2 regions of the Lysinibacillus sp. NPDC096212 genome follow, and region 1 is predicted to be linked to the other one. Evidence: riboswitches for the same ligand, from Rfam matches in the RefSeq annotation. Region 1 holds a riboswitch; the other holds the start of a gene.
What was found. Region 1 has a riboswitch for glycine ahead of ACIQ7T_RS25655 (amino acid permease). Riboswitches for the same ligand answer to the same signal wherever they lie in the genome.
Positions count from the first base shown of each region.

Region 2: another riboswitch for glycine. It lies ahead of gcvT (glycine cleavage system aminomethyltransferase GcvT); the one in region 1 lies ahead of ACIQ7T_RS25655 (amino acid permease).

Region 1 is NZ_JBIWFQ010000040.1:21,404-25,625, forward strand. It holds partial or broken gene ACIQ7T_RS25640 (ribonucleotide reductase N-terminal alpha domain-containing protein) at 1-129, opposite strand, end outside; gene ACIQ7T_RS25645 (lipoate--protein ligase family protein) at 332-1,162, opposite strand; gene ACIQ7T_RS25650 (rhodanese-like domain-containing protein) at 1,515-1,904, shown strand; glycine riboswitch at 2,429-2,505, shown strand; gene ACIQ7T_RS25655 (amino acid permease) at 2,670-4,010, shown strand; gene ACIQ7T_RS25660 (glutaminase) at 4,150-4,222, opposite strand, start outside.
Region 2 is NZ_JBIWFQ010000006.1:140,963-145,184, reverse strand. It holds gene gcvPA (aminomethyl-transferring glycine dehydrogenase subunit GcvPA) at 1-791, opposite strand, end outside; gene gcvT (glycine cleavage system aminomethyltransferase GcvT) at 817-1,920, opposite strand; glycine riboswitch at 2,199-2,291, opposite strand; gene ACIQ7T_RS08550 (shikimate kinase) at 2,436-2,951, opposite strand; gene comGF (competence type IV pilus minor pilin ComGF) at 3,149-3,574, opposite strand; gene ACIQ7T_RS08540 (hypothetical protein) at 3,567-3,884, opposite strand; gene comGD (competence type IV pilus minor pilin ComGD) at 3,877-4,222, opposite strand, start outside.

The DNA.
Region 1 (4,222 bases):
AAGTCTAGATACACCTTTATGCGTTATGTGCATATTAGGTGTTACAGGATGAACCTGTGGAAATTGTTCAATATCTTTGTTTAACTGTTCAAATTTGTTTACTTCGGGTTGATGATTTGTAAGTACCATCGTTTTGCCTCCCTTGTTTTCTGCATTACAATAATAAATACACAATATCATGTGTCGTTAAACACTACATATTGTGTATGTTTCTTTAAAAAAGATACTATATATAGTTTTTTAATTCAACTCTTGCAATTTCGAATAGAATCCGAACTGCTTGTTATTACAAGGGTTGAACGATAAAAAAATATTTTTCTTATACCATTTTTTATTTTTTGAAGTTCCAATCATCACATGCATATTTTTTTTCTTCTAGTGCATGTACATATTCTAATTGCTCCTCAGAAAGTGTAAATGGTTTTAAATCAATTTGCAACGATTTTGCAAAACCATCACGAAAAGCTGTCACACATTGTTCAATAGTCACTGGTTCTTTGACAAGGTTATTGATAGCAACCGCTTTCTCTGGCATCTTTCTACGCATGCGGTCCTTCGCTTCTTCACTTGAAAAATTGAAAACAGACAATAATTTCTCCTGATCTAAATCAAGTAAAATAGCTCCGTGCTGTAAAATAACACCTTTTTGACGAGTTTGTGCACTACCCGCTACTTTTTTACCTTCTACAACAAGCTCATACCAGCTTGGCGCATCAAAGCAAACTGCGCTTTTTGGTTTCTTTAAGTCTGCTCTTTGTTCTTCTGTATCAGGTACACTAAAATAAGCATCCATACCTAGATTATGAAAACCTTTCAATATACCTTCACTTAACACTCTATACGCCTCTGTCACTGATTCAGGCATATTTGGATAGCTTTCTGAAACAATGACACTATATGTCAATTCATGTTCATGTAAAACAGCTCTACCACCTGTTGGACGACGAACAAAGCCTAGTCCTTGTTCTCGTACCGCTTCTAGATTAATATCTCTTTTCGCCTGCTGGAAATAGCCAATCGAAAGTGTTGCTGGCTCCCACTCATAAAAACGAATAACTGGTGGAATTAAACCTTCACTATGCCAATCAAGTAATGCTTCATCTAATGCCATATTAAAAGAAGGGCTACATTTCCCTGAATTTAGAAAATACCAAGTTGTCATATTTTCATCTCCTACAAATATTTAATTAAACTTTAGCGAAAGTGTACAAAATAAGTCACCTTATATATGGCATTCATTTTAACAAATGTTATCCAATTCTTTGTTATGAGCCAAAAATAATGCTTCTCAAAATTTTGACACTCTGCTTTAAGTTCTATTCTTTATGAAAGTATCCACCACCCTAATCCAAGAAAATAGTGGAAAGATACTGTGACAGTTCACTAATAAAATCCATATAAATAGAGATAAATTAATTCTAGCCACAATCTAATTTATTTTATCAAACTCATTGGACTATCGCTAGCGCATCTTTTATAATAATAAAGAAGATAGAAAGGGGTAAGAAATTTTGTTGAACATACTTATCACAATCGGTGTTATTTTAGTAGTTGTAATTGCTTATATCGGCATTAACGCCCTACGACTAAAAAAAGCCGTAACAAACCTAACACAAGAACAATTTATTGAAGGCTATCGTAAAGCACAGCTTATCGACGTACGTGAACAAAAAGAATTTGATGCTGGTCACATCCTTGGTGCACGCAATGTTCCTTCAACTACTCTACGTCAACGTCACAAAGAAATCCGCCCAGATTTACCAGTATATTTATACTGTCAAAATACAGGCCGTAGCTCACGTGCTGCTTTATTTCTTAAAAAACGTGGCTACAACCAAATTTACCAACTTCAAGGCGGCTTCCGTACTTGGACAGGTAAAATAAAGTCCAAAAAACAAAATTAAAAAATCAATAAGACATTAGTGACTAATATAAATAAATCTACTCACGGAAACAAAGTAAATTTATTTATATTTACCTATATCACATTGTTTAAACTAAAAGAAACCATCTCAAATGACTATGAGATGGTTTACTTTTTGCAAAAAATTCTGAGTTTCTACTATATTATATATTTTGTTTAATGTCTGACAAGTTAGTTGGAGTAAGTTAAAGCAACGAAAGATACATACTCTCTTTCACATTCCTTTACCAAAATGCGAGCCGCTTCCTAAGCTAGTTCCAATTTTCATCTCTTCCAACTCCATATACCGCGAATTAAAACATTATCCTTAAATTTACATATGTCTAAAAATACTATTTTTCGTAAAGTATTTACCTAGATGAACTCCATTCTTCTTTTTTTCTGAAAATGTCTGAAATTTATCCTTGAATAATTAAGTAGGCACTGATAGGATTTATAATATCTTAAAATAATGTCATACAGACATACAATATAAGCTATGAATGCTATGGATAACACTATAGCAGGAGCAGTTCTGGAGAGAGCGCATTTTGCGTCGCCGAAGGGTTCACTATCTCAGGCAAAAGGACAGAGGAGTAATATCAACTTTCAACATGAAAGCTATACCACACGAATGTTTTCTTTTTTTACATACAACATCCGCAATTGGTATTTGTTATTCTGTCATTTACGAGACTAGTGTCACTACTAGTCTCTTTTTTTATTTTCCAGTCATAGTTTTTACGTATCTTTGAGGGGGATTAACGTGGAACAACAACAATTAAAACGTGAATTAAAAAATCGCCATGTGCAGCTCATAGCGATTGGTGGAACAATCGGTACTGGTTTATTTTTAGGATCAGGCAAAGCCATTGCTTTAGCGGGACCTTCCATTATCTTTGCTTATCTCATTGTCGGAACCGCCTTATTTTTTGTTATGCGGGCATTAGGTGAACTATTATTATCGAATGCTGGCTATACATCGTTTACTGATTTTGCATCCGAATACATAGGACCTTGGGCAGGTTACATCACTGGCTGGACATACTGGTTCTGCTGGATCATGACCGCTATGGCAGATATTATTGCTGTCGGCGTTTATGTACAATATTGGTTTGATATACCACAATGGGTGCCTGCAATTGGCTGTTTAGTACTGTTATTAATGTTGAATTTATTAACTGTAAAACTATTTGGCGAACTAGAATTTTGGTTTGCACTTATAAAAGTCATTACAATTGTGGCACTGATTGTGATTGGAGTATTCATGTTATTTACAGGTTTTCAAACAAGCTCTGGCACAGTTTCTGTTGAAAATCTTTGGGCACATGGCGGGTTATTCCCGAACGGCTTACACGGTTTCCTAATGGCATTCCAAATGGTTGTTTTCGCTTTTGTTGGTGTCGAGTTAGTAGGGGTTTCTGCTGCTGAAACAGCCAATCCTAAAAAAAATATTCCTTCTGCCATTAACAAAATTCCATTACGCATTTTATTATTCTACGTAGGGGCATTATTTGTTATTTTATGCATTAATCCTTGGAATGAAATGTCTGCCTCTAGTAGTCCATTTGTACAAGTATTTACACTAGCTGGTATTCCAATTGCTGCAGGTATTATTAATTTTGTCGTACTTACATCTGCCGCTTCTGCCGGTAATAGTGGTTTATTTTCTACTAGCCGTATGCTTTTTAATCTTGGGAACAACAAGCAAGCTTCGCCAAAGTTTGCAAAGCTCAATAAAAACAGTGTGCCAAGTAACGCACTCGTTGTTTCTGCAATTGTAGTTTCCGCTGGTGCATTACTAAGTAAATTAATGCCTGAAAACGCCTTTAGTGTTGTTACAACGATTAGTGCTATTTGCTTTATATGGGTATGGAGTATTATATTAATCTCTCATATCATTTATAAACGTAAAAATCGCGCACTTCATGAAGCATCGATTTTCAAGGCACCTTTTACTCCGTTCGTGAACTATTTAGTACTTGCCTTCTTTGCTTTTCTATTAGTAGTCATGTTCATTTCAGAGGCAACACGTACCGCATTACTGTTAACACCAATTTGGTTTATCATACTAATGATTATTTATAAAATGAAAAGAAAGAACTAATACGGTAAAATGAATTGTCCCGAATAGTGACACTTTTAAAGAAAGTGTACCTATTCAGGGCTTTATTTATTGTGCGAAAGCGAAGTAAAATCACAAAAAAGATGACTACGTCCATTTACGAAGTCATCTTTCATATTGATTAAAAAATATTCATATTCCACTCGGTAGCAATATGCTTGAGTAAATTCACTCCGGCTACACTGTTCCCAATG
Region 2 (4,222 bases), on a different contig from region 1:
GCGTCCCCTACACAAATATCAGCACCTAGCTTACCAGGAGGTGTTAAAACTCCTAGTGAAAGTGGATTTGAAGATACGACAAATAAACTTTTTGCTTCATGTGCAATATCGCCAATTACTTGTAAGTCCTCTATTTGACCAAAGAAGTTAGGATACTGTGTAATAACAGCTGCCGTATTGTCATCAATTAGTTCTTTTAAAGCTTCTACATCTGTCACACCATCTTTTTGTGGAACAGTAACAATTTCAATGGATTGACCGTATGCATATGTAGCAACGACATCACGATACTCAGGATGAACCGCCTCAGATACTAAAATTTTCTTACGGCGTGTATGTCCAGCTGCCAGCATACCCGCTTCCGCTAATGCTGTTCCTCCGTCATACATAGAAGAGTTTGCAAGATCCATACCTGTAAGCTCTGCAATCATCGTTTGGAATTCAAAAATTGCTTGTAATTCCCCTTGTGAAATTTCTGGTTGATATGGAGTATACGCTGTGTAAAACTCTGAACGAGAAATAACATGGTCCACGATAATTGGTTTATAGTGGTTGTATACGCCTGCACCTAAAAACGATACGTTAGCATTTGTATCTTTATTTTTCGCAGCAAGTGCCGTTAATTCTTTTAATAAAGCTGATTCAGATTTTGCTTCTTTAATATCATATAGGCCTTTAAAACGTACTTTTTCTGGAATATCCCCAAATAACTCATCAACTGAGGATACGCCAATTACGTCTAACATTTCTTGTTTATCTTGCTCCGTCATTGGTAAATAACGATGTTTCATAAATGTAGGTCCCTCTTTTCAACTTTTATTTTGAACGTTTGTAAAACGGTGTTTCAACTGTTACTACCTTTAAGTGCTTACCACGAATTTCGATTTCTAATTCAGTTCCGATAGTTGTGAATTGGCTGTCAATTAACGCGTGACCAACATTACGTTTAGAAGAAGGAAGCTGTGTACCAGTTGTTACTTCACCGATTTCCTTACCATCCTTAAACACTTTGTAGCCATGACGAGGAATTCCTTTATCGATCATTTCAATACCTACAATTTTACGTGAAAGTCCATTTTCTTTTTGTTCAGCTAATGCATCATGACCAAGAAAATCCTCTTTATTTAATTTCACAGCAAAACCAATACCAGCTTCTAGAGGTGAAATTGTTGCTGATAGCTCTTGCCCATATAATGGAAGACCTGCTTCAAAACGAAGTGTATCACGGCAGCCTAAACCTGCTGGAACAACGCCTTTGTCTTTTCCAGCCTCTAAAATTTCATTCCATAAAGCTTTAATATCTTCTGGAGAGCCGTATAATTCAAAACCATCTTCTCCTGTGTAACCGCTACGAGATACTAATGCTTTATGACCAGCAACTTCAACGTCTGCTTGGAAACGGAAGTATTTAATTGTTTTTAAATCAGTGTCTGTTAATGTTTGAAGAACCTCTTCTGCTAATGGTCCTTGCAAGGCAATTTGTGCATAAGCATCTGATTGATTGTCAATCGTCACATCATATTGATGTTGATTTTCCATCATCCAATCATAATCTTTTTCAATATTTGACGCATTTACGCACAATAAATAATGATTGTCTGCTAATTTATACGTTAATAAATCATCAACAACGCCACCATCTTCATAGCACATTGCATTATATTGCGCTTGACCTACTGCAATTTTTGAAATATCATTTGTCAAAAGATTTTGTAAAAAATCTAGTGAATTAGGTCCAGTTACTAAAATTTCACCCATATGTGATACATCAAATAAGCCAGCACGATTACGTACTGCATCATGCTCTTCTTTAATAGAAGAGAATTGCACTGGTAATTCCCATCCACCGAAGTCGATTGTTTTACCACCATACTTTGCATATTCTTCAAATAGAGGTGTACGCTTTAATTCATTCGTCATTATTTTTGCCCCCTTAATGGTAGTTACATTTTTTACTGGTAGTAGTTCGTCTGCTTTTATTAATGCATCATGCTTCCCCTGTTTGTTCATTCAATTAAGAAATAGGAACTAACATCATTAGCAAAACATTTAGACATAAAAAAAGACAGACGAACCCCTTTTCGGGATTCTCTGTCCTTAAACCTGAAAGTTACACCAGACTGGCTCGCATTACTACAATGCCAATCAGCCGGCTTTCCCCTTTGGTGGCTGTAGTACTACAGCTCTCTCCAGAGTTGCGTCTTGTACGAGTCCTTTTACCTGAGAGATTCATAACATTTTGTTATTTGCTCCTTCGGTGACGTCTACACGTGCTCTCCCCGCACAATCATCCGCCCAAGATTCATCTTGGTACTATTTAGTATTCAATGAACATTCAGTTACTTATTTGTCTATATCCTAACATTAATTGCATTGAAAAGGCAATCATTTTTTAATCTATATCAAAACACGAACATTCAACTCATTAATTTTTATCAATGTTCGCCTTTTAACCTTTTGACTTGGAATACTAAATACTCAAGAATTTGGCGGAGTGTTCTGCCCTCTGTTAACACTTGTATATGTCCTGTTTCACGATAGAATCTTCTTCTATAATGATACAGCTTCTCTAGCTCCTCTTTCGTTGAACTCTGTACTATTGGTCTGTTCGGATCATGCTGTATTCGTTTGTATATATCTTCGAATGTCGCATCTAAAAAAAACACGAGCCCACTGCGTCTCATTATTTTTCGATTTTCAGCATTGATCGCTACCCCACCACCTGTTGAAATAATACAAGCTTCGTCTCGGAAATTTTTCAAAAATTCTGTTTCTATTTCCCGAAAACGTGCTTCTCCATATTTTTCAAATATCTGTGGAATTGTCATTCCCTGCTGCCGAACAATCTCATGATCCATATCATAATATGGCATCTTTAACAAATAGCTTAAACGTCTTCCTAACGCACTTTTGCCGGAGCCCATAAAACCAACTAAATATATTTTTCGCATTCGAATCACCTTCTTATAACTACGATTCTACACTGTCTGACAAAATTTGTCCTAATAAATTTATCGTAGCTCGAATATTCAGCTTTTCTAGGTCATTATATGTTCGAAACTGAATCTCATAAGACGTACAATACGTAAGAACAAAAGTAGTTACAAAAAATAATAATGCAATTGCGATTAAAAAAATAGCCCCTCTGTCATTTTTCAATAACTGGAACATAGAAAGTTCGCTCCTTTTTGATACCACTTGGAAGTTCAACAGCTACTGTTAACATATCTTTTTCAAATTGGAACCTACATTTATTAATACCAATTAGCATTGGTACATGACCACCATTTACTTGATCACGAATTAAATTGCTATAACAATCAATAGAATGAATAGTAAGTCCTTCCTGGAAGGTTATTCTCTTTTGGTCTTGTCGAATCGTAAATGAAGAAATATCATTTAAATACATATTCAAATCATAAACAAAAAGCTCCCACTTTGATTGTTCATCAGATAGTACTGTTGTTTTCATTTCTGCAAACCAGAGCATAATAAACACAACAAGGTGTGCAATAAGCACAAAAACAACTAATTGAAATAACGCTTCTAATAATGTATAGCCTCGTTCATTCATCTACTTCACCTGTCAGTTGTATACATTTTTTACGTAATTCTCGTGTATTTTGAAAACTTACACATATCCCCTGTCCATTCATAGACCATTGAAAATCTACATTTTCAACGGTGTTAGTGCCTTCCATTTGCTGTAAATAGCGATAACGCTTTAAGCCTTCATAGGCCGTTTCAGCTGCGATAACTTCTAACTTCTTGTTATAAAGAGTCGATTTCATCATATAGCTGATCGGTATTAATGTCGTGCATAATAACATAACAATGACGATTGATAAAATTGTTTCTACAAATGAATAACCAGATTCATTCAACTCTCGATCTCCCTCGCCCTAACGTAATCACAACCTTTTTAGTGCCTTGAGGCGTTTTAAAATAAACTGTCCCTGGGGTCATAACGTTTCCATTGTAATTGTAAATAATCGTGGTAATTGAACTTGAAGAAAGAATGACTTCAACCCCTTTAGGAAAAGGACGTTCATATAATTCTGTATAAAAATCCTTTTTAATGATATATCTTTTTGATGAACTCTCAAACTTCATCGAAATGTATTCCCTTTGGTGCATGCTATACGTTTGTATATATTGCAGATCTAATTGAATTTGTGTAAAAAATCGCTCAAGCTCCCTAGTTTCCTCTGCTTTAACCGAA